3 linked regions of the Paludibaculum fermentans genome follow. The protein of the gene in region 3 interacts with the protein of the main gene of each other region in a pairwise test. Links are inferred from orthologs where the notes say so. Each region holds a gene or a part of one and is shown on either strand. Other genes may lie near its edges. The genes, in order: ftsA, ftsZ and IRI77_RS08295.

Region 1 (2,999 bases), 2.3 Mb from region 3 along the record:
GGTTGCCGGTGGCCTCCCGGATGAGTTTGCAGGCGTCGTGCATCTCGTGCAGCGACAGGTTGCCGGAAGACGTGATGTTGAGCAGGATGGCGCGGGCGCCCTTGAGTCCGCCCTCTTCCAGCAGCGGGCACTGGATGGCGGCTTTGGCGGCTTCGACGGCCGCGTTCGGGCCTTTGGCCGAGGCCGTGCCCATCATGGCAAAGCCCATGCCCAGCATGATGGCCCGGACGTCGGCAAAGTCGCGGTTGATCAGGCCGGGTGTCGTGATGATATCGCTGATGCCCTGAACGCCCTGGCGGAGTACGTCGTCGGCCATGCGGAAGGCTTCGAAGAAGCTGGTTCCCGCCGGGACAAGGTCCACCAGCCGGTCGTTGGGGATCGAGATGACGCAGTCGACAGTCGCGTGGAGTTCCGCCAGGCCGCGTTCGGCCTGGTTCATGCGCCGTGGACCTTCAAAACTGAACGGCTTGGTGACGACGGCGATCGTCAATGCATTCAACTCTTTAGCGAGCGCTGCGATGACAGGAGCCGCCCCGGTGCCGGTGCCGCCGCCCAGTCCGGCCGCCACAAAAACCATGTCGGCGCCTTCGAGAACCTCGATGATTCTGTCGGTATCTTCCAGAGCAGCCTGACGGCCGATCTCGGGATCGGAGCCCGCGCCCAGGCCGTGGGTGATGCGTGTGCCGAGCGCTATCTTGTTGACGATCTTGGATGTACGCAGTGCCTGCGCGTCTGTGTTCATGACAAAGAACTCGACGCCGCCCACACCTGAGGCCACCATACGGTTCACGGCATTGGACCCGCCGCCGCCCACGCCGACCACTTTGATGCGCGTGCCGCCGAGCGTCTCGTCTTGGATTTCGAATTTTAAAGCGTCGAGGTCAGGCATGAGTTCCTTTCATTTTCCCGTAAACAGGCTCCAGATGCTCGGCCCGCCGCCTTTTTTGTCTTTGCGGGTCTGCAAACGGGCGGAGTACATGGCCAATCCGGCCGAAGTAGTCCAGACTGAACTGGACAAATCTTCGGGCCAGTCGATGATGCCCCGGGGGAATCCCAGTCGCGCCGGGCACCCCAGAACCTTTTCGGTCACCTCTACCATTCCTTCCAACTGCGATCCGCCTCCGCAAAGGACAACCCCTTCGCGCAGCGGCGTTTCCCGCGCATAGCGTATGCGGCAACGTTCCACGATATCGAACAACTGGACGGCACGCGCTTCCAGAATCTCGATCAGGTCGCGGCGATTGATCTCCCGGCCAGGACGGCCCGTTTCGGCGGGCAGCTCTATGACAATATTATCCGCCGTCAGCCCTAGCAGGGCACAGCCGTGCGCGAACTTCACCCGCTCCGCCTCATCAAACGATAGGGCCTTGAGTTCGCCCAGGTCGCGTGTGAAATGATCGCCCGAGATCGGAATGCCCATCGCGTACAGCAGGGCATCGCCATCATAGTACACGATGTGTGTGGAGTGGGCCCCGATATCCACCAGGGCAACCCCGCCCGCGCGCTCTTCGGGCAGGATGCTGGCGTAGGAGGCCGCCATTGCCTCGAATACAGTCTCTTCCACCCGCAGATGCGCCTGATGCACAGCACTGATCAGTGCCTGGTGTTCCTGCATCGAGGTGGTGATCAGCAACGCGTGGGCTTCCAGCCGTTGGCACTCAATGTTGAGCGGATGGGGGATGGGCGGTCGTCCGTCCACGGTGAAGTCCTGCGGCATCACCTGCAACAGGAAGCGGTCCTCGTCGAGACGCGCCCGGGCCGCCAGTTCCACGGCGTAAACGAGATCTCCTCTTTCAATTGGCCTGCGGTGGCCGAATTCGTACAACCCGCGGCCCTGCTGCGAGCGGGTCGACGGGCCGCCGACGCCCACCACGACGGAGCCGATCTGCTCTCCGGAACTGAGTTCGGCCTGCTGCACCGCCTGCCGAACTGTTTCCGCTACGGCCGACTGATCGGCAATCTGGCCGCGATGCCAGCCGCGCGAAATGACCGCCGAATGCCCGCGGTAGTGCAGGCAATTGTCGACGAGAGACAGCACGACGACGCGCGTCCAGGCGCTGCCAATGTCGAGTCCGACGGCGAGTTGTGGTTTCTTTGACACTTATTTCTTGTGGGCCCCGTCCGCGGGTTCGATCGCCGTGATGCGGCCTTCCAGGCTCACATCGAGAATTGCCCTGGGGGGCAAGCGGTCGCGAATCCCGTCATAGTGGCGGATAAAGATGTTCAGCCGTTCCAGGAACCGCTCGTTGCCGAGAATCAGGATCACCTGCTGGTCCTGCATCTGGTAGGTGATGCGGATGCTCTCCGGGTCGCTCACGTCGATCTCCGGGATGCGGTCGCGGAAGTCGCGAAGCTCATCCAGCATGCGCATCATCCGCAATACCCGCGCCCGGCGCACTTCCACGTCCTCGCTAACGCGCACGCCCGTCAACAGCGGCAGATTGGCGGGGACGCTGCCGCGCAGGCGCAGGATGACGCCGTCGGCATCGATCAGCATGGGCTTGTAGGTGACCGGATTTTCGAAATTGCCGGTGAATCCGGAGGCGACCTGCACGAAGGCCACCGGTTCCCGTTCGGTCACTTCCACATCGAGGTGGTTCGGCCAGATGCGGCGCACGCTGGCGTCCCGCACCCAGTCCACTGCCCGCAACTGCATCCGGCGGCGATCCGGGTCGACGTCGGCCAGACTGCGGCCCCGGTCGTTTTCAAAGACACGCATGACGGCGCTCTTGGATGCATTTTTCAATCCGCGCACTTCCACGCCTTCATCGCGGGCGCTGGCGCCGCGCGCTGGAAGGTGGAAACGCGGGTCGTTGGTGAGGAACTGCTCCCCCTGCAAGGTAATCCACGCGACAGCAAAGACGCTGACGACCAGCGACAAGGTCCAAAACGTAAACCGCAGGGCGGTACGAATCGTATCTCGCGAGACGACGTTGCGTTCGGAAGCAGGCTTCTGCTCCTCAATCTCTTCTTCCTGTTTCTTCCGTCTAGCCATCGGA
Region 2 (3,043 bases), 2.3 Mb from region 3 along the record:
ATGCGGTTGAGCGCATCAATATAGCCGAAGCGCTGTTCGTAGACGGTCTCATGAACGATGGAAACGCCTTCGGCCTGGGTGAGAGCGATGACGAACGGCTGCTGATAATCGGTCGTGAACCCGGGGTGAACGTCGGTCTCCAAGGCGGAAGAGCGCAGTTTCGCGCCAGCTCGCCAGAATTCTATGCCCTCGTTGGTTACCCGGAAATCACCGCCGATTTGCCTGTAGCGGTTGAGGAAGGTCATCATGTCCACCTGGCGCGCGTTGCGGACGAAGATTCGGCCGTTGGTGGCGATGGCGGCGGAAGCCCAGGAGGCGGCCTCAAGCCGGTCGGGGATGGGGGTGTGGTCAAAACCCCGCAGAACTTTCACGCCGATGATGGTTATGACCCGGTCGACGTCCACGCTGATGACAGCGCCCATCTTTTGGAGCACCATGATCAGGTCCATGATCTCGGGCTCCATGGCGGCGTTGGAGAGCTCCGTGACGCCTTCGGCCCGCACGGCGGCGAGAATCACCTGCTCCGTCGCGCCGACACTGGGGTAGTCCAGGCGGATCTTGTTGCCATAGAGCCGCTCGCAGGTCAGCAGCGCGTTGCCCGACTCGTCGTGCAGTTGGGCGCCCATGTCCTGCAGGGCGCGGATGTGGAAGTCCACCGGGCGGGTCCCGATGCGGCAGCCGCCGAGAGAGGGAACGGGCGCCTCGCCAAAACGGGCCAGCAGGGGCCCGCAGGTCAGGATGGGAATGCGGCTCTTGCCGGTGAATTCCTTGAGGACACTGCGCTCCATGGGATGGAGGTTGGCAGCGCAGATCTCGAGGACATCGGGGGAAGTGTAGGTGACCTCGCCGCCCAGGGCGGTGATGAGGTCACTGACGATCGCCACATCCACGATGCGCGAGACGTTTCTCAAGGTGCACCGCTCTGCCGTCAGCAAAGCCGCAACCATGATCTTGGGCAAGGCGTTCTTGGCGCCTTTGAGAGCCACCTCTCCCGAGAGAGGCTTGCCTCCGCGTAGTATCATCTGATCCGTCCCACGTGCAGTCGCCGAGGCCGACATTATTGGAACAGCTTCCGCTCCCGCCTCAGGAACGCGGGGGTGTCGAGATCATCCAGGGAAAACGCGTCGTCGTCGCCCTGCGGAGCCGGCTTCGGAGGCAACTGGGGCGGCAGTTCCGCTTCAGCGGCCTGAGGCTGCGCCTCGGTCTCTGGCTCGGCTTCCACATCGAGCGTCACGTCGGAATACTGTTCCTGGCCCGGCATTTCCACCGAAGTGAACATCGGCTCAGTCCCGGGCGGGAACTGCATGGAAGGGAACGGCTGCTGCGTGACCGGCATCAGGGTGCTGCTGGGCACTGCCGCGGGGGTGAGCACCTTGGGGGCACCGCTGCGGACCGCGGACACATGCGGCGGTTCCACGTGCTGCATATTCTCGCGCTGGAAGCCGGTGGCGATCACCGTGATCTTCACTTCATCATCCAGGGTGTCGTCAGGAACCAGCCCGAAGTTAATCTGGACGTCTGGGTTGCCGGTGGCCTCCCGGATGAGTTTGCAGGCGTCGTGCATCTCGTGCAGCGACAGGTTGCCGGAAGACGTGATGTTGAGCAGGATGGCGCGGGCGCCCTTGAGTCCGCCCTCTTCCAGCAGCGGGCACTGGATGGCGGCTTTGGCGGCTTCGACGGCCGCGTTCGGGCCTTTGGCCGAGGCCGTGCCCATCATGGCAAAGCCCATGCCCAGCATGATGGCCCGGACGTCGGCAAAGTCGCGGTTGATCAGGCCGGGTGTCGTGATGATATCGCTGATGCCCTGAACGCCCTGGCGGAGTACGTCGTCGGCCATGCGGAAGGCTTCGAAGAAGCTGGTTCCCGCCGGGACAAGGTCCACCAGCCGGTCGTTGGGGATCGAGATGACGCAGTCGACAGTCGCGTGGAGTTCCGCCAGGCCGCGTTCGGCCTGGTTCATGCGCCGTGGACCTTCAAAACTGAACGGCTTGGTGACGACGGCGATCGTCAATGCATTCAACTCTTTAGCGAGCGCTGCGATGACAGGAGCCGCCCCGGTGCCGGTGCCGCCGCCCAGTCCGGCCGCCACAAAAACCATGTCGGCGCCTTCGAGAACCTCGATGATTCTGTCGGTATCTTCCAGAGCAGCCTGACGGCCGATCTCGGGATCGGAGCCCGCGCCCAGGCCGTGGGTGATGCGTGTGCCGAGCGCTATCTTGTTGACGATCTTGGATGTACGCAGTGCCTGCGCGTCTGTGTTCATGACAAAGAACTCGACGCCGCCCACACCTGAGGCCACCATACGGTTCACGGCATTGGACCCGCCGCCGCCCACGCCGACCACTTTGATGCGCGTGCCGCCGAGCGTCTCGTCTTGGATTTCGAATTTTAAAGCGTCGAGGTCAGGCATGAGTTCCTTTCATTTTCCCGTAAACAGGCTCCAGATGCTCGGCCCGCCGCCTTTTTTGTCTTTGCGGGTCTGCAAACGGGCGGAGTACATGGCCAATCCGGCCGAAGTAGTCCAGACTGAACTGGACAAATCTTCGGGCCAGTCGATGATGCCCCGGGGGAATCCCAGTCGCGCCGGGCACCCCAGAACCTTTTCGGTCACCTCTACCATTCCTTCCAACTGCGATCCGCCTCCGCAAAGGACAACCCCTTCGCGCAGCGGCGTTTCCCGCGCATAGCGTATGCGGCAACGTTCCACGATATCGAACAACTGGACGGCACGCGCTTCCAGAATCTCGATCAGGTCGCGGCGATTGATCTCCCGGCCAGGACGGCCCGTTTCGGCGGGCAGCTCTATGACAATATTATCCGCCGTCAGCCCTAGCAGGGCACAGCCGTGCGCGAACTTCACCCGCTCCGCCTCATCAAACGATAGGGCCTTGAGTTCGCCCAGGTCGCGTGTGAAATGATCGCCCGAGATCGGAATGCCCATCGCGTACAGCAGGGCATCGCCATCATAGTACACGATGTGTGTGGAGTGGGCCCCGATATCCACCAGGGCAACCCCGCCCGCGCGCTCTTCGGGCAGGATGCT
Region 3 (3,034 bases):
GTGGTGGCGGCATTCGGTGCCGGTTGTGCGGATTGGGCCGGCGGGTTGCGGTTGAAGTCGGCCAGCGGACCGGGAGACCCGATGTCCACCCCCTGGCTTTCGCCGATGCGGCGGTATTTATCCCTGAGCTTGTCGGCGTCGGTCTGCATGGCGCCGGCCGCTTCTCCGGCGGCACTGGGTGCGACGCGCTGATCCTCACCCGGCATCGGCGGCGGAGCGGGCAGGATACTGATCTGCGGCGAGGCCGGCGTCTCCGGTTCCGGAATCAGGCCCTGCACGCCATCGATCACAATGAGCATCTCTTCCACTGACCCGGTGACGGCGCTGGGGGTGACGACGACTTCCTTGCCGCCGCGGCCTTCGCGCACCATCTTGACTTGGCCCACGGGCAGGCCGCGCGGGAAGATCCGGTCGGCGCCGGAGGTGTAGAACCATTCACCCGGCTCCAGTTTGTCCTCGTTCTGGACGTAATCCACGATGCAGTTGGTGGTGCCCTGGCCTTTCAGGGTGCCACGGACATGGTTCTTTTGCGAGACGACGCCCGCAACCGAACCCTGCTCCGTGATCAACTGCACCAGCGAAGCCATCGGATAGGCCGCAACCACCTTGCCGACGATGCCGTCCGGCGTAATGGCGGCCATGCCGCGCTTCACGCCATCGTTGGAGCCGCGATCGACAAAGACGACCCGGGAATTGGCTCCGGTGCCGGTACCGATGACGCGCGCGGGCAGGGTCTTGGAAGGAATGCGGCTGCGGAATTCGAGCAAAGCCTTGGCGCGATCGGCGGTGGTCAGTTCGGCCGTCAGGAACTGGTTGCGCAGTTTCATCTGGCCCACTTCCTGCCGTAACCGCTGGTTTTCCGCCTGGACGTCGCGCAGGAAGATGTAGCCGGTGAAGAAGCCGCCGGTGCCGCCTCGCACCCACTCGATGCCACGGGCCAGGGGTGTTACCGCCGTGACCGCCCACAGGCGGATGAGGCGCACGTCTTCGCGCGCTTTTACCTGGTAAGCGAGCAACAACAACTGCCCCACGATGAGCGCCAGCAAAACGCTCAGGTTGCGGTAACGGCTGAGGAACGTTTCCATAGCCTAAGTCAGAGCGAGCGGCCCGCCCAGGAACTACTCGATCGCAATCCGGCGCAGGAGTTTGAAATCGGTCAGCATGCGTCCTGTGCCGAGCACGACGCTGGCCAGCGGATCTTCCGCGATGGAAACGGGCAGTCCGGTCTCTTCGCGGATGCGGCGGTCAAGATTCTTCAGCATGGCGCCGCCGCCCGTGAGGACGATGCCGCGGTCGCTGATGTCGGCGCTGAGTTCGGGCGGAGTGCGTTCCAGGGCGACGCGGATGGCGTTCATGATGGTGGCCACGCATTCACCCAGGGCTTCGCGGATCTCCTCATCGTTGATGAGGATGGTGCGCGGGACGCCTTCAATCAGGTTGCGCCCTTTGATCTCCATGGTGAGCGGCTTGTCCAGAGGGAAGGCGCTGCCGACCTGAACCTTGACGGATTCCGCGGTGCGCTCGCCGACCAGCAAGTTGTACTTCTTCTTCAAGTACTGCATGATGGCGTCGTCCATCTCGTTGCCGGCCACGCGCACTGAGCGCGCGTACACAATACCCGAGAGGGAGATGACGGCCACGTCGGTGGTACCGCCGCCGATATCGACCACCATGTTGCCGGAAGGTTCCGTGATGGGCAGGCCCGCGCCGATGGCGGCGACCATGGCCTGTTCCACCAGGTGGACTTCACTGGCTTTGGCGCGATATGCGGAGTCGATGACCGCCCGCTTTTCCACCTGTGTGATTTCGCTGGGGACGCCGATGACGATGCGCGGGTGGACGAGCATCTTGCGGCCGTGGGCCTTCTGAATGAAGTAATTCAGCATCCGCTCAGTGACCTTGAAGTCGGCGATGACGCCGTCCTTCATGGGGCGGATGGCCACGATATTGCCGGGCGTGCGGCCCAGCATGTCCTTGGCTTCTTTACCTACCGCCTCGACCTCGCCGTTGGTTTTGTTGATGGCGACGATCGAAGGTTCGTTAACGACAATCCCCTTGCCCCGGGCAAAAACCAGAGTGTTGGCCGTCCCCAGGTCAATAGCAAGGTCCGAAGAAAAAAGGCTGAAAAGCGAGCGGATGTTCATGTCGTGGAATGATTTACTGGCGCCCTGTTGGGCGCACCACATCACGTGACGTGCGGGTACCTCTTGAGCGTAACATAGACCCGATAGTCGTTCGTTCGCGCGTAAGCGAGATCCTTGAGTTTTTCAAACACAAATTTAAGGGCTTCCCGGTGTTCATCCCGGTTGACCATGTTGTGCTTGCGCATGTATTCGACCACCTCGCGGGTGGTGCCTTCCACCTCGGGCATGGCCTTGTGGACGCGCTGCTCGTACTTCTCCTGGCCCACCCATTCGCCGGGCTTCAGGCCCAGGGCGATGTCGACCAGTTGGGCCACCTGCTGGACGCGCCGGCAACGGTCGCTTTCCGGCGGCGGCGGGCCGGCTTCCAATTGATTCGACGCCTCTTCCAGCGATTTCAGCCAGAACGTTTTGTGGTCGATGCCGCGCCGCTCCATCTCGGTCCGGATGAGGACGTGCTGGGTGATGTCGCCGGCGTGGATGCCGACACAGGCCCAGCGATTGTTGACAAAGATAGGCGTTGGATAGCCTTCCGCCTTGATCCAGGCATGGCCGAATTCGTGCGCCAGCAGCGCCTCCTCGTTGCCGGACCACTCCTTGCGGCGCGCTCCGTTCAGCATCACCAGGAAGGCGTTCCGGCCCTCCTCTTTGTGATGGATCATGACGGAATACATGCGGCTGAACTGGTCGAGGAAGCCCTCCTGTTTGAGATAGGAAGCGAACTGAGCCCGGTTCGGCGTAGCCCGGTCCAGGGTGTAGGTGTTGGCCGCGTCGTCGTGTTCCACCACGGCGACGTAGAGCTGCGTGCCGGACTTGGCTTCGATGTCGGCCCGCCACGAAAGTAAGGCGGCGGTGAGAACGATGGCAGAGGCTGTCACATCTTCTATTTTGTG

Evidence for each region.
Region 1: the proteins of IRI77_RS08295 (region 3) and ftsA interact in binary tests that used the Escherichia coli proteins (3 or more experiments, as listed by UniProt). The link is inferred for Paludibaculum fermentans from one-to-one orthologs.
Region 2: the proteins of IRI77_RS08295 (region 3) and ftsZ interact in binary tests that used the Escherichia coli proteins (3 or more experiments, as listed by UniProt). The link is inferred for Paludibaculum fermentans from one-to-one orthologs.

The regions. Positions count from the first base shown.
Region 1 is NZ_CP063849.1:4,408,562-4,411,560, reverse strand. It holds ftsA (cell division protein FtsA), read right to left. Parts: upstream 2,102-2,999; coding sequence 899-2,101; downstream 1-898. Other genes in the region: murC (UDP-N-acetylmuramate--L-alanine ligase), read right to left, coding at 2,988-2,999; IRI77_RS17285 (cell division protein FtsQ/DivIB), read right to left, coding at 2,102-2,995; ftsZ (cell division protein FtsZ), read right to left, coding at 1-889. UniProt on the Escherichia coli protein: Essential cell division protein that assists in the assembly of the Z ring. May serve as the principal membrane anchor for the Z ring.
Region 2 is NZ_CP063849.1:4,410,039-4,413,081, reverse strand. What follows is about bases 235-3,043. They hold ftsZ (cell division protein FtsZ), read right to left. Parts: upstream 2,411-3,043; coding sequence 1,058-2,410; downstream 235-1,057. Other genes in these bases: ftsA (cell division protein FtsA), read right to left, coding at 2,420-3,043; murA (UDP-N-acetylglucosamine 1-carboxyvinyltransferase), read right to left, coding at 235-1,022. Outside these bases: more of murA, read right to left, coding at 1-234. UniProt on the Escherichia coli protein: Essential cell division protein that forms a contractile ring structure (Z ring) at the future cell division site. The regulation of the ring assembly controls the timing and the location of cell division.
Region 3 is NZ_CP063849.1:2,085,272-2,088,305, reverse strand. Bases 132-2,931 are described here. They hold IRI77_RS08295 (rod shape-determining protein), read right to left. Parts: upstream 2,145-2,931; coding sequence 1,119-2,144; downstream 132-1,118. Other genes in these bases: IRI77_RS08290 (hypothetical protein), read right to left, coding at 2,186-2,931; IRI77_RS08300 (rod shape-determining protein MreC), read right to left, coding at 132-1,085. Also shown: more of IRI77_RS08300, read right to left, coding at 1-131; more of IRI77_RS08290, read right to left, coding at 2,932-3,019. UniProt on the Escherichia coli protein: Forms membrane-associated dynamic filaments that are essential for cell shape determination. Acts by regulating cell wall synthesis and cell elongation, and thus cell shape.